Regions from separate parts of the Streptomyces sp. NPDC101181 genome, predicted to be linked through region 2. Evidence: riboswitches for the same ligand, from Rfam matches in the RefSeq annotation. Region 2 holds a riboswitch; each other region holds the start of a gene.
What was found. Region 2 has a riboswitch for cyclic di-AMP ahead of ACIRRU_RS27665 (transglycosylase family protein). Riboswitches for the same ligand answer to the same signal wherever they lie in the genome.
Positions count from the first base shown of each region.

Region 1: another riboswitch for cyclic di-AMP. It lies ahead of ACIRRU_RS06440 (NlpC/P60 family protein); the one in region 2 lies ahead of ACIRRU_RS27665 (transglycosylase family protein).
Region 3: another riboswitch for cyclic di-AMP. It lies ahead of ACIRRU_RS28905 (peptidoglycan DD-metalloendopeptidase family protein); the one in region 2 lies ahead of ACIRRU_RS27665 (transglycosylase family protein).

Region 1 is NZ_JBIWOX010000002.1:604,097-607,363, forward strand. It holds gene ACIRRU_RS06435 (NlpC/P60 family protein) at 1-8, opposite strand, end outside; gene ACIRRU_RS06440 (NlpC/P60 family protein) at 200-1,408, opposite strand; cyclic di-AMP (ydaO/yuaA leader) riboswitch at 1,407-1,574, opposite strand; gene pcrA (DNA helicase PcrA) at 1,866-3,267, shown strand, end outside.
Region 2 is NZ_JBIWOX010000024.1:88,957-92,223, forward strand. It holds gene eno (phosphopyruvate hydratase) at 1-459, opposite strand, end outside; gene ACIRRU_RS27665 (transglycosylase family protein) at 806-1,525, opposite strand; cyclic di-AMP (ydaO/yuaA leader) riboswitch at 1,531-1,712, opposite strand; gene ACIRRU_RS27670 (transglycosylase family protein) at 2,003-3,031, opposite strand; gene ACIRRU_RS27675 (cytochrome P450) at 3,245-3,267, opposite strand, start outside.
Region 3 is NZ_JBIWOX010000028.1:32,716-35,982, reverse strand. It holds gene ACIRRU_RS28910 (tyrosine-protein phosphatase) at 1-725, opposite strand, end outside; cyclic di-AMP (ydaO/yuaA leader) riboswitch at 1,184-1,343, shown strand; gene ACIRRU_RS28905 (peptidoglycan DD-metalloendopeptidase family protein) at 1,347-2,339, shown strand; gene ACIRRU_RS28900 (SGNH/GDSL hydrolase family protein) at 2,519-3,267, shown strand, end outside.

The sequences.
Region 1 (3,267 bases), on a different contig from region 2:
GCGGCCACGGGGGCGCCATCCTTCCTGTCGGCTGCCCGCCGGGGGATGCCGACAGGTCCGGGATGGACGCTAGATCCAGGCGCGGGGAAAGGAGTCGCCATGACAGCTATTGCCCTGATGTGATGTTTCGCCGGTCACGAATGATCACCGGTACCGCTGCCTTCCTGGCCTCGGGTGCCAGGTGCCGGGTCCCGGGGCCCTACGCCGGGCGCACGCTTCCGTAGATCGGCATGGAGTAGACCGACTCCTCGCGCACGTTCGCCCCCGGCTTCGGGGCGTGGATCATCATGCCGCCGCCCTTGTAGATGCCGACGTGGCTGATGTCGTCGTAGAAGAAGACCAGGTCGCCCGGTGCGAGGTCGGAGGTGGCGACCCGGGTGCCGGTCTTCACCTGGTCCCAGGTGGTCCGGGGCAGGTCCACGCCCGCCTCCCGCCACGCCGCCTGGGTCAGCCCCGAGCAGTCGTACGAGGACGGGCCCGAGGCTCCCCACACGTACGGCTTCCCGATCTGGGCGCGGGCGAAGGCCAGCACCTTCTCCGCCTTGGCGGCGTAACCGCTCCCGGTACCGCTGCCGCCTCCGGTGCCCGTGCCGCTGCCGGTGCCCGTGCCGCCGCCCGAGCCCGGCCCCGTGCCGCCGCCGGACTCCCTCGCGGCCTCCTCGCGGGCCCGCTCCTCGGCCTCGGCCCGCTCCTTCGCCTCGGCGGCCTGCCTGCGGGCCAGCCGCTCCGCCTTCTCCCTGGCCTCCGCCTCCTTCCTGCGCTCCAGCTCCGCCAGCCGCGCCTTCTCCGCCGCGGTCAGCCGGGAGAGCAGGCCCCGGGCCTCGGTGAGCTTGGTCTGCACGTCCCTCTTGCCGGCGGCGAGCGCGGCCTGCGTCTCGGTGAGGCTCTCCAGGCTCCGGACCGCCTCCGCACGCTTCCTCGCCGCCGACGCCTGCTGCGTCCGGACGTCCTCCACGGCCCGCTGCTGGCGCTCGGTCACCCGGTTCATCAGCTGGTCCTGGTCGAAGTACTCCTGCGGGTCGTCCGCCAGGAAGAACGTCGCCGTGGGGGCGATCCCGCCGCTGCGGTACTGCGCGGCCGCGTAGGAGCCCAGCGCCCTGCGCGCCTCGTTGATCTTCTCGGCCCGCTTCGCCACCTCGGTGAGCAGCGCGTCGACCTTCTTCTGCTGGGACGCGGCGGAGACCCTGGCCCGGTTGTACTCCTGGGTCGCGGCGCCCGCCTGCCGGTAGAGGGCGTCGACCTTCTTCTGGACGTCCTCGACGGCGGGCTTCGGTTCGGCGGGGGCGGCCGTCGCGCTCTGCGTGGAGAGCAGGGTGACGGAGGCCAGCGCGGCCGTGGTGAACCCGATGGCGGGTGTGGCGGTGCGCACGTTCGCGCGCGGCTTGCGATGCGATGCCAAGGCAGGCATCTCCTTCCGTGGACCGCCTACCGGGTTAGCTGTCGGGTTCGGACGGAACGGAAGGCTGTCCTACGGTCCGGACGGGGGAGGTACGGACCGATTCACCCCGGTGCTGCGTGTGGGTCCCCGGTTCCGGACCACCGCGAGGGCGGGCCGGATTCGGCAGAGGTGTCCGTCAGGCGTGGTTCGCCTCAGGGAGGTACGGATCACCTGAGCGAGCACGCTAGCCAAAGCGCCCCGCCGCTGGGAAGGACGATGAGCGATATGCCCGATACATTTTCGTGACCTTTCCGGACCCGGGCCGCCCGCACCCCCTCCGACCGGGCACTCCCGCACGGAACGTGGGCGTCCGATCCCCGTGCGTACGGGTGAGGGGCGGGCGATTCGCCGGTGCGGGCTGCCGCTCCCGACCGCTTCCCGGCTTCGGCGGAACGTTGTCGGTCCGGCCGCCTAGACTCGGTAGGCGATGAGCAGCCTCTTTGACGACAACTTCCTGACCGCCCTCCAGTCCGCGGGGGACGGCCCTCCGCCGCCGCCCGAGGACCACGCACCCGAAGCGGTGCCGGAGGGACTCTTCGAGGGCGACTTCGACGCGCCCCCGCCGCCCCGCGACGGGTATTACCGCGACGGCCACCCCCGCCCGGTGATCGACTCCGCGGCGCTGCTCGACGGGCTGAACACCGAGCAGCGCGCCGCCGTGACGCACGCCGGGTCCCCGCTGCTCATCGTCGCCGGGGCCGGCTCCGGCAAGACCCGGGTGCTCACCCACCGCATCGCCCATCTGCTGGCCGAGCGCGGGGTCCACCCCGGGCAGATCCTCGCGATCACCTTCACCAACAAGGCCGCGGGCGAGATGAAGGAGCGCGTCGAGCAGCTGGTCGGCCCGCGCGCCAACGCCATGTGGGTCATGACCTTCCACAGCGCGTGCGTCCGCATCCTGCGCCGGGAGTCGAAGAAGCTCGGCTTCACCTCGTCGTTCTCGATCTACGACGCCGCCGACTCCAAGCGCCTGATGGCCCTGGTCTGCCGCGACCTCGACCTGGACCCCAAGCGCTACCCGCCGAAGTCCTTCACCGCCAAGGTCTCCAACCTCAAGAACGAGCTCATCGACGAGGAGACCTTCGCCGGACAGGCCACCGACGGCTTCGAGAAGACCCTCGCCCAGGCGTACTCGCTCTACCAGGCCCGGCTGCGCGAGGCCAACGCCCTGGACTTCGACGACATCATCATGACGACGGTCCACCTCCTCCAGGCCTTCCCGGACGTCGCCGAGCACTACCGCCGCCGCTTCCGCCACGTCCTGGTCGACGAGTACCAGGACACCAACCACGCCCAGTACACCCTGGTGCGCGAGCTGGTCGGCCCGGCCGGGGAGCACGACGCCCCCGCCGAGCTGTGCGTGGTGGGCGACGCGGACCAGTCGATCTACGCCTTCCGGGGCGCGACCATCCGCAACATCCTCCAGTTCGAGGAGGACTACCCGGACGCGAGGACGATCCTCCTGGAGCAGAACTACCGCTCCACCCAGACGATCCTCTCCGCCGCCAACGCGGTCATCGAGCGCAACGAGAGCCGCCGCCCCAAGAACCTCTGGACCAACGCCGGCTCCGGCGCCCGGATCACCGGCTACGTCGCGGACACCGAGCACGACGAGGCCCAGTTCGTCGCCGAGGAGATCGACCGCCTCACCGACCAGGGCGACGCGAAGGCGGGCGACGTCGCCGTCTTCTACCGGACCAACGCCCAGTCCCGCGTCTTCGAAGAGATCTTCATCCGCGTCGGCCTGCCCTACAAGGTCGTCGGCGGCGTGCGCTTCTACGAGCGCAAGGAGGTCCGGGACGTCCTGGCCTACCTCCGGGTCCTCGCCA
Region 2 (3,267 bases):
CCCGCCGTTCAGGATGTTCATCATCGGAACGGGCAGCAGGTGCGCGTTCGGGCCGCCGAGGTAGCGGAAGAGCGGCAGGTCGGACGCCTCGGAGGCGGCGTGCGCGACGGCCAGCGAGACACCGAGGATGGCGTTCGCGCCGAGCGAGGCCTTGTTCTCGGTGGCGTCCAGGTCGAACATCGCCTGGTCGATGAGGCGCTGCTCGGTGGCGTCGTAGCCGACCAGCTCCGGGCCGATCTGCTCGATGACGGCGAGGACGGCCTTCTCGACACCCTTGCCCTGGTAGCGGTTGGGGTCACCGTCGCGGAGCTCGATGGCTTCGAACGCTCCGGTGGAGGCGCCGGACGGAACGGCAGCACGGCCGGTGCTGCCGTCGTCGAGGCCGACCTCGACCTCGACCGTGGGGTTACCCCGGGAGTCGAGGATTTCCCTGGCTACGACGACGTCGATGGACGGCACGAGGCATCTCCTTCTGGGATCTGACGCTGGTGGTGCGGGGTCACTGTGGCCTTGCGACACGAGCCTAACCGGCCCGGCCGCCTCGGTCGGCCGGGCGCCCGTCTCCTGGGACGAAAAAGGACCCGAGGGTGCACATGACGGGACAAAACTCCAAAAATCTACTGCCCGGTAACACGTCTTGCCGACAAGAGGTGAACGCAACCGGCCCCGGCTCCCCCGGTGCGCCCCGGCCGCGGACGACCTCGGCCCGGCGCGCACCGGGGGGTGTGAGCGCGCCGGGCCGGGGAGAGCCGTGCGAGGGAGGGAGCCGCCGGACGCCCTCCCTCCGGGGAGGAGAGACGGCGGATTACTTCAGGTGGAGCTGCTGGCCCGGGAAGATCAGGTCGGCTTCCTGGACGATGTCGTCGTTCAGCTTGAAGAGCTTGCTCCAGCCGCCCTTGACGCCTTCCTTCTGAGCGATCTTGCTCAGGGTGTCGCCCTTCTTCACCTTGTACTCGCCGTCACCCTTCTTGACCTTCTGGCCGGTCGGGGTGGTGACGGTCTTCTTGCTCTCGGCCTTGGGGCTCTCGGCCTTCTTCTCGACCTGCGGCGCGGTGCGCTGCTGGGAGCGCGTGGTGGGCTGCTCGGCCTGGCGCTCGGGCTTGCTCTGCGACTGGCCGGAGCCGCCGGGGCTCACGCCCGGGTCCACACCGTCGTTGGTGAGACCGCCCGCACCGGCGCAGGCCCAGGCGCCCGGACCCTGCATGTCGAGAAGCTTCTCGGCGGTGGCGATCTGCTGGTCCTTGGAGGCCAGGTCGGCCCGCGCGGCGTACTGCGTGCCACCGGCGGCGGCCCAGCTGGACTGCGAGAACTGGAGCCCGCCGTAGTAGCCGTTGCCGGTGTTGATGGACCAGTTTCCGCCGGACTCGCACTGGGCGACGGCGTCCCACGTGGAGACGGAGGCGGCGGAGGCGTTGGTCGCGCCCATCAGCGGGACGGCGACGGCGGCACCCGTGACACCCGCGAGGGTGGCGAGACGGACGGCCTTGGACGGGCGGCGGTGCTTGCCCTTGCTGTTCAGCAGCATGGAACGAATCTCCTCACCGACGCCTACGAGGTGAGCTGTCGGGTTCGGGCTGATGAGTTGCCCGGCCGCGCGACCTTGCGCTCGGCTTCACCCCAAGCCGTTTCCGTACGTCCCCGTCCTTCGAGAGGCTGTACGGACCCGGCGGCCTACCTGGGTCCCCCGCTCCTGCCTACGGCGCTTACGCGTCTGTTCCCTTCGACCGACGGCAGGATTCGGCGTGACGGTCGACGGGGCCCGCGGTGCGAGCGGCTTAGACCGTAAACACAGGCAACCCCGACATTCAAAAATGGACATAGGGGTCATTCGACTCGAACTCCCGGCGGGTTACCGGCCGTTTTCGCAGGTCGGAGGCGATACGCGCGAACGGGCCGGGCGAGGGTCACCAGTTGAAGCAAAGAGACCCATGTCTCACTCGAACAAAAGTGGACATAGGTCTCTGAACTACCCGGGATTTCAGGGTGTTTTCCCGAATTGAACTCAGTTGGCGGCGGGCACCTCGGCGCTTGGGGAAGCGTCCTCGGCGGCGCCCTCGTCAGCCCCCTGCTCCAGCCCCAGGTCCAGGCTCTGACCGGGCAGGATCAGGTCCGGGTCGGAGCCCAGGACGTCCTTGTTGGACTCGTACAGACCGGTCCAGCCCTGGGGGAGTTCCTGCGCGTCGGCGATCGCCCAGAGGTTGTCCCCGGGCCGCACGACGTAGTCACCGGACTCGGCGGCTCCGCCGTCCCGTCCGTCACCCTCGCCCCGCGAGGCGTGCCGGCCGGACTCCCGCGGACCGTCCTGGCCCGCGCCGTCGGCCTCCTCGGACGCCGGGGCGCCCCGGTGCTTGCCGCCGCTCCCGGCCTTGCCGTCCGGGGCGTCGGAGGGCTTCGAGGCGTCGGGGGCCTCGGCGGAAGGCGAGGCGGAGGGGTCGGACGCGCCGCGCTCCGCACCCGTACCGCTGTCGCTGTCGCTGTCACCGCCCGCACTACCGGACGTGCCGGTCTTGCCGGACTTGTCACTCTCGTCGCTACTGCTGCTTTCGCCGCGATCGCCGGACCTGGCCGACTTGTCAGCTTCATCCGCCCGGTCCGTCGGGGAGGCCGTCGGCTCCGGCGAGGGGGCGGTGCCCGGGTCGACGCCCGGAAGGCCGCCGTCCACGGCGAGGCCGGAGATCACCGCGCAGCTGGGCCACGCCTTCGGCCCCTGGTCGGCGAGGACCTTCTCGGCGACGGCGATCTGCTGCGAGCGGCTGGCGAGGTCGGCCCGGGGGGCGTACGCGGTACCGCCGTACGCCGACCAGGTCTCCTCGGAGAGCTGGAGCCCGCCGTAGTAGCCGTTGCCGAGGTCGGCGCTCCACGTGCCGCCGCTCTCGCACTCCGCGACCCGGTCCCAGGTGGCGGCCTCGGCGGCGTGTGCGCCGCTCGCGCCGAGCAGCGGGATGGCGATGGCCGATCCCGTCACGCCTGCGGCGACGACGATGGCCGGTGCCTGGCGAGGCCGGCGGTGTCTGCCGTTCGCGGAGCCCATGGGTTTGCCTTCCGTGCGACTGACGAGCGAGTGACCTGGGCACCGTGCGGCGGAGAGACGTACGGGCCCGAGCGCGCCGCGGAACCGTACGAACCCGCGTGCGCGCAGGTGCACAAGTGACGCGTGGGCAGCGAGCGGCCGACGCGTTGAACCGTGAACCTAGCGGGACTCGAACGTGTGTCACAAGTCGATGCAGCGCAGATCACGTGAAAGTCACAGAGTTGACAGAGTGTCAC
Region 3 (3,267 bases), on a different contig from region 2:
CCCCACCGTTCCTCGATCGTCGCGAAGGCCGCCGCGAGGTAGGCCGGCTCCGCCCCGAAGAGCGGGTCGAGAAGCTCCATCACCTCGGGGGACATCCCGGTCTCGGACATGTCGGAGCGCCGCACCTTGTAGCGGCGGTGCGGATCGTCGGACTTGAGGTAGTCCGCCTCGATCGCCTCGCGCTCGACGCCCACCGCCAGCAGCGTGACCGCTATCGAGAGTCCCGCCCGGTCCTTACCCGCCGCGCAGTGCATCAGCGCGGGGACGCTGTCCTCGGCCAGCGCGTGCAGGATCCGGCTGTGCTCGGCGGTGCGGTCCTCGATCGTCGACCGGTACATCCGGATCATGCGCTCGGCGCCCTGGCCGTTCGCCAGGACGGAGCGCAGCTGCTCGATGTTCCCGTCGCGCACCAGCCGCCAGAACTCCGCGCCGTCGGCCGGGTCGGAGAGCGGAATGCTGACGTGACGGACGCCGTCCAGCTCGATGTCGTAGCCGTCCAGCCGGTGGTCGGCCGAGTGCCGGAAGTCGAAGACCGTGTGCAGCCCCAGCCCGCCGAGGAAGGCCGCGTCCTCGGCGGTGGCGTGCGCGAGGTGGCCGCTGCGGTAGAGCCGTCCGAAGGCGGTGCGCCGCCCGTCCACGGTCGGGAGCCCGCCCACGTCGCGGAAGTTGCGGACCCCGCTCAGGGTGGTCTCGGTCGGCGGGACCTGCGGCACCGGCTGCGTCACGGGGGCTCCTGGATCTCTGGCGTCGGCGGTCTCCGGCCCCGCCGCGGTTCGCGCGAGGGCGCTCCCGTGACGATACGACATCGATTCGACGGAAAATCGTGCCGCCCGTCCGCCTGTGGCGAGGGCGTCGCACCGGCGGGGCTGATGGTGCGTCAGGGGCTCCACCCACCCCGTGTCCGTATTGGTGCATTTAGCAGAACATGCCCCGGTAATGGGGCAGATGAGATTCCGTGGGTGATCGGGATCATATCCGTGACGGTCCGTGGCGATCTCGCCCGGGGGTATTTCCGTTTCCTGCGCGGAAAGCCAAGATCCGTAATCCACGGAGTGTGACGGGAAAACCGGACGGCCGTCGCATCGGTGAATCCCCCGAGCAACCGACGGCTTGTTCCGCTCGTCCTCACTCGTTTACGGTCACCGTCAATCCGGACGGATCGCCTAATCCTGCCGCCGACCGGAATTCGCACCCACCCACTCACGTGTGGCAGGAGCGGGGGAACCAGGTAAGTCGCCGCCCGGAGCGATCCGGACCGGCTAGGGGTGAAGTCGCCACCGTGCGACCGGGCATCTCCAGCCCGAACCCGACAGCTCACCTCGCAGGCGCCGGAGAGGAACTTCCCCATGCCCGCACAGGGTAAGCACCGCCGTCCCAAGTCCGGCCCGATCTCCCGCGGCGTCCTCGCCGCGGGTACCGGCGGCGCCGCACTCGCGCTTCCGCTCATCGGCGCCACCGCCGCGCACGCCGCCCCGCAGGCCGCCCCGGCCGCGAAGCCCGCCGCCGCCTCGGTCGCCGCCGCGCACACCGCGCCCCAGACCGCCGCCCCGCAGGCCGCTCCCGCCGCGTCGAAGGCCGCCCCCAGGACGTACGCCGTCGTCCGCGGCGACTACCTGTCCAAGATCGCCGCCGAGCACCGGATCAAGGGCGGCTGGCAGAAGCTGTACCAGGACAACCGCTCCACCGTCGGCGAGAACCCCAGCCTCATCCTCCCCGGCATGAAGCTGACCCTCGGCGCCAAGGGCTCCACCGCCGCGCCCTCGGAGGCCAAGAAGGCCGCACCGGCCCCCAAGGCCGCCGCTCCGAAGGCCGCCGCCCCGAAGAAGGCCGAGCAGGCCCCGAAGGCCGCGCCGAAGAACGACACGGTCTCCGCCGACGACTCCGAGAGCTCCGGCAGCTCCGCGCAGACCGGCTCCTCCCAGGCGACCGGCTCCGGCTGGACGGCCCCGCTGGCCAACGCCAACGTCACCACCCAGTACCGCGCCTCCGGCTCCAGCTGGTCCAGCGGCTACCACACCGGCTCCGACTTCCAGGCCGCGTCCGGCACCCCGGTCCGCGCGATCGGGCCGGGCACCGTGGTCTCGGCCGGCTGGAGCGGTTCGTACGGCAACGAGGTCGTCATTAAGCACGAGGACGGCATGTACTCGCAGTACGCCCACCAGTCCTCGCTGAGCGTCTCCGCGGGCCAGACCGTCACCGGCGGCCAGCAGATCGGCCTCTCCGGCTCCACCGGCAACTCCACCGGCCCGCACCTACACTTCGAGGTGCGCACCGGCCCGAGCTACGGCTCGGACGTGGACCCCGTCTCCTACCTGCGACAGCACGGCGTCTCCCTCTGACCGAGGGAACGGCCGGATGAGTGAGGGGCGGTGCGCTGCGGCGCACCGCCCCTCCTCTTCTTGTTCCAGCTCTTCTTATTCCGGCTTTACCAAAACCTGACCGGGTGGTCTATCTCACCACCCGTCAACCCCTTATTACGGTCGCGTAGGTCACATTGAACGGTGCAGGATATGTGCTTGTGGCAGACGATTCGAGAAACAACCAGCAGCACACCATCGGGTCGTACGCGGCGATCGGCGACAGTTTCACCGAGGGCGTCGGCGACCCCGGTCCGCACGGGACCTTCGTCGGCTGGGCGGACCGGTTCGCGGTGCTCCTCGCCGACCGCCTCCCGGCCCCCGGCCCGGAGACGACCCCGCAGGACTCCCCGCACGGATATTTCCGCTACGCCAATCTCGCCGTACGCGGACGCCTCCTCGACCAGATCGTCCGGGAGCAGATTCCCCGCGCCAAGGAGCTCGCCCCCGACCTGGTCACCTTCTGCGCGGGCGGCAACGACATCATCCGGCCCGGCGCCGACCCCGACGACCTCGCCGAGCGGTACGAGCGGGCCGTCGCGGAGCTGACCGAGACCGTCGGCACCGTCATGGTCGCCACCGGCTTCGACACCCGGGGCGTACCGGTGCTGCGCCACATGCGCGGCAGGATCGCCACGTACAACGTCCATCTGCGGGCGATCGCGGACCGCTACCACTGCCCGGTGCTGGACCTGTGGTCGCTGCGCTCCGTCCAGGACCGGCGTGCCTGGGACGCCGACCGGCTGCACCTCTCGCCCGAGGGGCACACCCGGGTCGCGCTGCGCGCCGCCCAGGTCCTCGGCCACGAGGTGCCCGCCGACCCGGACCAGCCCTGGCCGCCGCAGGTCCAGCGCCGCCCGCTCGACGAGCGGCGCGACAACATCCAGTGGGCGCGGGAGTACCTCGTACC